One region of the Streptomyces sp. RLA012 genome, then DNA from elsewhere that is predicted to be linked to it. Evidence: riboswitches for the same ligand, from Rfam matches in the RefSeq annotation. Region 1 holds a riboswitch; the other holds the start of a gene.
The links. A riboswitch is a leader RNA that binds a small molecule or an ion and turns the genes downstream of it on or off. The one in region 1 is predicted to bind cyclic di-AMP.

Region 1 (4,205 bases):
TCCGACAACGGCGCGGGGCAGGCTGGGGCCACCGAAGTCGGATCCAGGCCGGGCTCCGACGCCGGGTTCGGGGCAGGATCGATGCCTGCTCCGGGCACGCTTCACGTTGTGGAACACTGGTCTAGACAACCCTGAACACCGAAGGGCAGCATCACATGGCTGAGCGCCGCGTCAACGTCGGCTGGGCCGAGGGCCTCCACGCCCGTCCCGCCTCCATCTTCGTCCGGGCGGCCACGGCCTCCGGTATCCCCGTGACGATCGCCAAGGCGGAGGGCAACCCCGTCAACGCGGCCTCCATGCTGGCGGTCCTCGGCCTGGGCGCCCAGGGCGGCGAGGAGATCGTCCTCGCCTCCGACGCCGAGGGCGCGGACGCCGCGCTCGACCGGCTGGCGAAGCTGGTGGCCGAGGGTCTCGAGGAGCTCCCCGAGACCGTCTGAAGATCCCGCCCGGCGGAGGTCGTCAATTGATCGTGGCGGCGGTCTTCACACCAAAAGACATCGCCCGGCACACATATCGAAGGGCTCGCCTGAAAACATCGGGCGGGCTCTTCGCTTTTTCGAATTGCGGGCAGCAAAAGTAATCCCCCGCGAATTACTCCTCTTTGTATACGGTGCCGGTGTTAATGCCGCAGGCCCGTCATGTTTACGGGATGTTGCGAAGTCCTCACACGCTCCGGGCGGTCTCCCCCGCCGGGAAAGCGCAGCCGGTGCGCGACCGTCGCGCGCTCGGTGTGCAGCGCCGTGACGGCCCGCGCCCGCTCACTGTCGCCGCGCGCCACCGCGTCCACGATCCCGCCGTGCTCCGCCCAGGACTCGGCCGGATTGGCCGGCGCCTCGACCGCGTACATCCAGGCGATCTTGTGCCGCAGCTGGCCCAGCGTGGAGGTCAGCGCGGGGCTTCCGGACGCCTGTGCGAGCGTCTCGTGGAACCAGCCGCCCAGCGAGCGCAGATCCTCGCTGTTCCCCCTCCTGGCCCGCTCCTGACCCAGCCTGACCAGGCCTCGCAGCACCTTGAGGTGGGCCTCGGTACGGCGCTGCGCGGCCCTGGCGGCGCCCAGCGGCTCCAGGAGCATGCGCATCTCCAGCAGGTCCGCGGCCTCCTGCTCGGTGGGCTCCGCGACACAGGCGCCCGCGTGGCGGCGGGTGACGACGAAGCCTTCGGCCTCCAGGGTGCGCAGGGCCTCGCGCACGGGGACGCGCGAGACGCCGTAGCGTCGCGCGAGCAGTTCCTCGGTGAGCCGGCTGCCGCGCTCGTAGACACCCGCGACGATGTCGTCGCGGATCGCCGTGCATACCGAGTGCGCGGGAATGCGCATGACCGGACCTCCGCCTTAATCCCCGCGAAACGCGGTCGATTGACGCTTGTTCACCGACTCTATTGCAGAGAACCGGAATTTCCGATGGCGGGCCGGAATCCATGGATATTTTTTGGACAGACAGCCGTTCGAAACGACGAAGCCCCGGCTCGGGGTGAGCCGGGGCTTCGGAAGTACTGACGCCGGTCGTCAGATGTTCACTCCGTGCGAGCGGAGGTAGCCGACGGGGTCCATGTCGGAGCCGTACTCCGCCGTCGTGCGCGCCTCGAAGTGGAGGTGCGGCCCGGTGGTGTTTCCGGTGGCCCCGGAGAGGCCTATCCGCTGCCCGGGGGTGACCGTCTGCCCCACGGAGACGCCGATGGACGACAGGTGCCCGTACATCGTGTAGGTGCCGTCGTTCATCTTGATGACGATCTGGTTGCCGTAGGCACCGCCCCAGCCGGCCGTGACGACCGTGCCGGAGCCGACGGCGTGCACCGAGGTTCCGGACGCGGCGTGGAAGTCGACACCGGTGTGGCTGCCGGACGACCAGAGGCTGCCGCCGGTCTTGTAGCCGGTGGAGATGTACGAGCCGGTGATCGGCAGGACGAAGGTGTTCAGGCGCTTGCGCTCGGCGGCACGGGCGGCGCGGTCCTTGGCCTCGCGCTCCTTCTTCGCCTCCAGGGCGGCCTGCTTCCGCGCGGCCTCCTCGGCCTGCTTCTTCGCGACGGCCTCGTCGGCGGCCTGCTGCTGGGCGGCGGCCTGCGCGTCGATCTTGGCGGCGACCGAGTCACCGATCGTGACGGCCTGGTTCAGCCCGGTCTGCTCGACGGAGGTGTCCGCGGCGAACGCCGGAGCGGCCAGGGTTCCGATGACACCGGTGGTGGTGAGCGCGGCGACGCCGACGGCGTTCGTGGTGGTGCGCTTCGCGCGGCTCGGACGCCGGTGTTTCCCGGGGCCACAGGTGAACGCCATGGAGAGGTTGATCCTTTCCTTCCCTCTCGCCTACCGGGTTAGCTGACGGGTTCGGAGCAGGAAGGTCTCCTACGGATCCCCTCTCGGGAGGGCGTCCGATTCACCCCAGGGACTGCGTGTGGGTCCCCGGCTCCCCTGGCTCGCGCCGTACGGGGACTCGGCGATGACTGTCCGGTGCCGCGGGCGCGGCGCACTGCCTGGCGAACAGCCGCACCGACGCTAAACGGGGCAACTTTCAATCGACAAACGGATCACGACTTTTGTAGTGCATGCCACAGGGCAGACAGGCAACCTCCCTATCAATACGGACATCTTGGGGCTCAAGTCCGGGCAGACGAGAGCCCGGGCGACTCTGCGGTCACCCGGGCCCCTGGGAGTCGTGCTGTTCTACTCCGCGTTCGGCTGCATGTTCTGTTCCGCGTTCTACTCCGCCGTCACGACGGTCACTTCACCGATTCCGAGAGCCTTGACGGGCTCCTCGATCTGCGCCGCGTCGCCCACCAGGACGGTCACCAGACGGTCCACCGGGAAGGCGCTCACGGCGGCCGCGGTGGCCTCCACGGTGCCGGTCGCGGCGAGCTGCTGGTACAGCGTCGCCTGGTAGTCGTCCGGCAGGTACTGCTCCACCTGGTCCGCGAGCGTTCCCGCGACGGCCGCCGCGGTCTCGAACTTGAGCGGTGCCACACCGACCAGGTTCTGCACGGCGACATCGCGCTCGGCGTCCGTCAGCCCCTCGGCGGCGAGGGTGCGCAGCACCTTCCAGAGGTCGTCGAGCGCCGGGCCGCTGTTCGGGGTGTCCACGGAGCCGCTGATGGCGAGCATCGCGATGCCGGTTCCGTCCGGCGCGGCGCGCAGGACCTGGCCGAACGCCCGCACACCGTAGGTGTAGCCCTTCTCCTCGCGCAGGACACGGTCCAGACGCGAGGTGAGGGTGCCACCGAGGCAGTAGGTGCCGAGCACCTGGGCGGGCCAGACGCGGTCGTGCCGGTCGGCGCCGACGCGGCCGATGAGCAGCTGCGTCTGCACCGCGCCCGGACGGTCCACGATGATCACCCGACCGGTGTCGTCCGCGGTCACCGACGGCACGGGGCGCGGCTCGGCGAACGAGCCGGTCCAGTCGCCGAGGGTCTCCGCGAGCAGCGCGTCGAGGTCGACACCGGTCAGGTCGCCGACGATCACGGCGGTGGCCGTGGCCGGGCGTACATGCCGGTCGTAGAAGGCGCGCACGGCCCCCGAGTCGATCTTCTGGACGGTCTCCTCGGTGCCCTGACGCGGGCGCGACATGCGCGAGGACGCCGGGAACAGCTGCTTGGAGAGCTCCTTGGCGGCGCGACGGGCCGGGTTGGCCGTCTCGTGCGGGATCTCGTCGAGCCGGTTGCGCACCAGCCGCTCGACCTCGCTGTCCGCGAAGGCCGGTGCCCTCAGGGCGTCGGCGAGCAGACCGAGCGCCTTGGGCAGGCGCGAGACGGGCACTTCGAGCGACAGCCGTACGCCGGGGTGGTCGGCGTGCGCGTCGAGGGTGGCGCCGCAGCGCTCCAGCTCGGCGGCGAACTCCTCGGCGGACAGCTTGTCGGTGCCCTCCGAGAAGGCACGCGCCATGATCGTGGCGACGCCGTCGAGGCCCGCGGGCTCGGCCTCCAGCGGCGCGGCGAGCAGCACCTCTACGGCGACGACCTGCTGGCCGGGACGGTGGCAGCGCAGCACGGTCAGGCCGTTGTCCAGTGTGCCGCGCTCGGGTGCGGGGAAGGCCCAGGGCTTGGGCCGGCCCGCCTGGGGCCGCGGGTGGAAGTCCATGGTGGCGAGCTCGGTCACTTCGCCGCCTCCTCGTCCTCTTCGGTGGTCTCGGCAGCGATCGGTTCGTACACCAGCACCGCACGGTTGTCGGGGCGCAGGCGGGACTTGGCGACCTCCTGGACCTCCTCGGCGGTGATGTCGA
Region 2 (4,205 bases), 1.8 Mb from region 1:
GTCCTGACCGTCCAGAGTCCGGACGGCCGGGCCGAGGAGCTCTCCGCCGACCATGTCATCGCCGCGACCGGCTATCGCGTCGACATCGCCGCGATGGACTTCCTGGGACATGAGCTGCGTACGGCGCTGGCGGTGAGCCGTGGCACCCCGAAGCTCGGCGCCGGGTATCGGTCCTCCGTGCCCGGGCTGTACTTCACGGGATTGCCGGCGGCGGCCTCGTACGGGCCGGTGATGCGCTTCGTGTGCGGTACGGAGTTCGCTTCGCCGCGGCTGGCCAAGCACTTGGCGGGCGCGCACGGGTGAGGCGACCGGGGCTGGTACGGCCGAGGGGCGAGGGCCTGCGGGCCACGCCCCGGGCCGGGCCCAATCTCGCATGGCATAGGTCGAGTTGGGATTCGGGCGGTCACGGTCGGTGGAGCCGCGTCATCCTCTGGAGTGACATCCCGCTCGGTTTTCCTCCGTACCGCCGGCTTCGCCGCGTGGGGGCGGAACGGGACCTCGTACGCCCGGTACGCCCCGTACGGTGAACGGAATTGCCGACGGGATACCGGACGTCGTCCGGTTCGCGCGGGGCCGAAGGGGCGTTCCATCCGTATTCTCTGATCATGGCCGCTCCCACCGCATATTCACTCATCGCCACTGACCTGGACGGAACGCTGCTGCGCGGCGACGACACCCTCTCCGACCGGTCCCGGGCCGCGTTGGAGAGGGTGACCGAGGCGGGCGCCCGGCACCTGGTCGTGACGGGGCGCCCGGCGCCGAGAGTACGACCGTTGCTCGACGAACTCGGCGGTGTGGGAATGGCGGTGTGCGGGCAGGGGGCGCAGCTGTACGACGCGGGGGCGGACCGTCTGCTCTGGTCGGTGACCCTGGACAGGGAACTCGCGGAGACGGCCCTCGGCAAGATCGAGGCCGAGGTCGGGCTGCTCTACGCCGCGGTCGACCAGGACGGCGTGGACGGGCTGACGCTCATCGAGCCGGGGTATGTGATGCCGCACCCCACGCTCCCGGCGGTGCGGGTGCGTCGCCGCGACGACCTCTGGACCGAGCCGATCAGCAAGGTGCTGCTCCGGCATCCCTCGCTGTCCGACGACGAGTTGGCCTCCGCGGCCCGGGGAGCGGTGGGCTCCCTGGCCACCGTCACCATGTCCGGGCCCGGCACTGTCGAACTCCAGCCATGTGGCGTGACCAAGGCGACGGGCCTTGCTCTCGCGGCGGCCCACCTCGGTCTGACGCCCGATGCCACGATCGCCTTCGGCGACATGCCCAACGACATCCCCATGTTCGACTGGGCCGCCCATGGGGTCGCCATGGCCAACGCCCATCCGGAGCTGAAGGCGGTGGCCGACGAGGTGACCCTGTCGAACGAGGAGGACGGGATCGCGGTGGTGCTGGAGAGGCTGTTCCCCATTGGATCCATCAGCCCCATCAGCCCCATCAGCCCCATCAACCCCATCAGCCCCCTCGCCCCTGTCCTCCCCGTCCACCCGGTCAGCACCGTCAGTAAGGCCCGTTGACGTTGTCGATCGAGCCGTAGACCTTCGCCGCGTAGTTGCAGGCGGCGGTGATGTTGGCGACCGGGTCGAAGGGGTTATTCGATGTTCCCGGCACGTGGTAGGCCTTGAATGTCGGGTCGATGACCTGGAGGAGGCCCTTCGAGGGGATTCCGGCCTTGGCGTTGGAGTCCCAGTTGTTGATGGCCAGCGGGTTCCCGGAGGACTCGCGCATGACGTTGCGGTGGATGCCGTTGTAGGTGCCGGGTATTTTGGCCCGGGCCATGATGTCCAGCGACTGCTTGATCCAGCCGTCGAGGTTGTTCGTGTACTTCTTCGCGGAGGCGGTCGTGGACCCCGCCGACTTGGTGCTCGGCTTTGTCGTCTTCTTGGTGCTTTGGATGGTTTTCGTACCCACGGTCAGGGTGAGACCCGGGCGGAGTGTCGTCGGGTCGGCGCCGATGACCGCGCGGTTGGCCTGGTACAGCTTCAGCCAGCCGCCGCTTGAGGGGTACTTCTTCGCGATCGAGCCCAGCGTGTCGCCCGCGACCACCTTGTACGTGATGAGCCGGACGTCGGTCGTGGTACTGGCGGCGGTGACGGTGGCGGCCTGGGCGCAGGTGGCGCCCAGGATCGGGAGAGCGAGTGCGACTCCGCCCATTCCCGCGGCGAGGATGCCGCGGTAAAGGAAGGTACGGGTCTTCGGGCAGCGGTCATTACCAGGTGCGGCCATGTCGGATTCCTCTCCGGCGCCTGCGAGGTGAGCTGTCGGGTTCGGACGGGAGCTGCCCGGCCGCACGGTGTGCGACTTAACCCCTAGCCGTTCCGGAGTCCGGATCGGCGGCTTACCTGGGTCCCCCGCTCCTGCCGCGCGTGTGTCTGGGTCGGGTGGGATTTCTCCGGGCGGCGGCAGGATTGGGCGGTCCGTCCGGATCGACGTGAACGTATGCGAGAGCACATGTCCGGAACAAGCCCTGATTTCCCGGTGTAGATCGCTATCACCTGCACAAACCGAGGGGGGAATTGCCCGATTCTTCCGGAAGGTGACGCTCAACTTGCCTTATGTAAAGGGAGAGTCATTAAGTGGGGGTGGGTCGGTCATGATGTTCGCGCGTGACCCAACTCACACAACCGGGCAGGAATAAAGCGGCAATGGCGGCAACTCGGGCATTACGGTTCGAGCGTCCAGGCCGCCGGGCCTTCGGGCGGGGCCGGGCGCACCACCCACACGGACAGATCCGTGTCGGGGTCGTCGTCGGGGAGCCGGCCCGCATTGGGCTTGAAGTAGAGGCCGTAGGCCCAGTATTCGGGTAGCTCGTGGCACATCCGGTCGGGATACGGGCCGAACTCGTGCCCCGCGTAAGCCCTGTTGATCCTCGCCACCGCTTCGGCCCGTGAGATCCCGAACCGGGTGACCATCTCGTCGGCCATCTCGCGGAAGTACGCGAGCATCCCCTCGTCGAGAGCCATCAGGAACTCACCGGTCCGCGCCATGCTTCTCAGGGTCGCCCATGGCGCCGGCAGAAGACCACCTCGTGGCCGTCTCGTGGCCGTCCTCGCGGATCAGTTCGTCGAAGGTGACGAACTCCCGTGCGCCGCGGCCGATTTCGGGGCGCGTCTCGACCCTCGCGTCCCAGGAGAGTTCAGGGCGGGTGCGGATGGATCGACCGCGTCGAGCGGGTGCTGTTGCGGTGGGGAGCTCACCCCGAGGGGCTCGGACTGCTCCGGCATCCCGAGGTGTTCGGGTGGTCCGGCTCCCCGAGGTGTTCGGGTGGTCCGGCTCCCCGAGGTGTTCGGGTGGTCCGGCTCCCCGAGGTGCTCGGGTGGTCCGGCTCCCGAAGGCGATGCCGGGGTCCGACTCCCTTGCCTGCAAAGGGAGTTCGAGGGAGCCACCGCCGGCCGGGTCCCAGGGGAAGCACGCCTTCGGGCCGGGTTGGGGCCAGATCCAGGGCCAGTACGCCGAGGGTGGAGTACTGAGGGTCGAGTGCCGAGGGTGGAGTGCCGAGGGTCGAAGGGCGTCGGGGGAGGGCCGGACCGTGTCGGCCACTCGGCGGCCGGGAAGGGAGGGGTACGTCGTCGCCGGAGGGCGCGCGTCAGCGTCTCGTGGGGGAAGCCGATCGGCGGGCTCGGAGGGGGACCTCGGTTCGGGTGCTGGTGCGGCCAGGGGTCGATCAGGGGTCGATCAGGGGTCGATCGGGCCGCGTACGTGATCCGGGAGAGGTGCTCGACCAGGCGTCGCGCCGTGCCGCGATGTGCGGGTCGTGTCGGCCGCCCACCGTCAGGACGGCCGCCCGGATCCCGTCGTACTCCTCGTACTCCTCGGTCTCCTCGTACTCCCGGGTCGGGTGGAGCAGCCACGTATGGATGAACGGGTTCCGGCGGGCGGGCGACGTGGGCGAGCGCCTTGGCGGCCCGGCCGTGCAGACGAAGGCCTTGAGCGGTTCGGGCGCGAGGGCCGCGATTCGCAGGGAGGTGAGGCCGCGCTCCCGCTGTACCAAGGGCGGGCGGTCTGCCCGTGGGCGTCCACCCGGATGGAGGCGTCGCCGTGGCCCGCGTATCAGGGGTGGCGTTGCCGGTCGTGGGGCGCGGTCGCGTCGGTGAGGCGGTCCGGACGAGCGATCCAAAGGTCGTCGTGAGTCGTCTCGTGGGGAAAGGACGTACGGATGTGCATGCTCATCGCGGTGTCCTCGTAGTCTTCGGTGTCCAGCCCTC

Region 2: it holds a riboswitch for cyclic di-AMP, as region 1 does, so the genes downstream of both, RV986_RS21840 (transglycosylase SLT domain-containing protein) here and RV986_RS13835 (M23 family metallopeptidase) in region 1, are expected to answer to the same signal.

The regions. Positions count from the first base shown of each region.
Region 1 is NZ_JBWDPA010000002.1:3,014,632-3,018,836, forward strand. It holds gene RV986_RS13825 (HPr family phosphocarrier protein) at 156-437, shown strand; gene RV986_RS13830 (GntR family transcriptional regulator) at 620-1,315, opposite strand; gene RV986_RS13835 (M23 family metallopeptidase) at 1,505-2,269, opposite strand; cyclic di-AMP (ydaO/yuaA leader) riboswitch at 2,282-2,442, opposite strand; gene RV986_RS13840 (M16 family metallopeptidase) at 2,693-4,081, opposite strand; gene RV986_RS13845 (M16 family metallopeptidase) at 4,078-4,205, opposite strand, start outside.
Region 2 is NZ_JBWDPA010000002.1:4,809,281-4,813,485, reverse strand. It holds gene RV986_RS21850 (FAD-dependent oxidoreductase) at 1-303, shown strand, start outside; gene RV986_RS21845 (HAD family hydrolase) at 606-1,517, shown strand; gene RV986_RS21840 (transglycosylase SLT domain-containing protein) at 1,501-2,226, opposite strand; cyclic di-AMP (ydaO/yuaA leader) riboswitch at 2,231-2,394, opposite strand; gene RV986_RS21835 (hypothetical protein) at 2,664-2,987, opposite strand; gene RV986_RS21830 (hypothetical protein) at 3,665-3,991, opposite strand.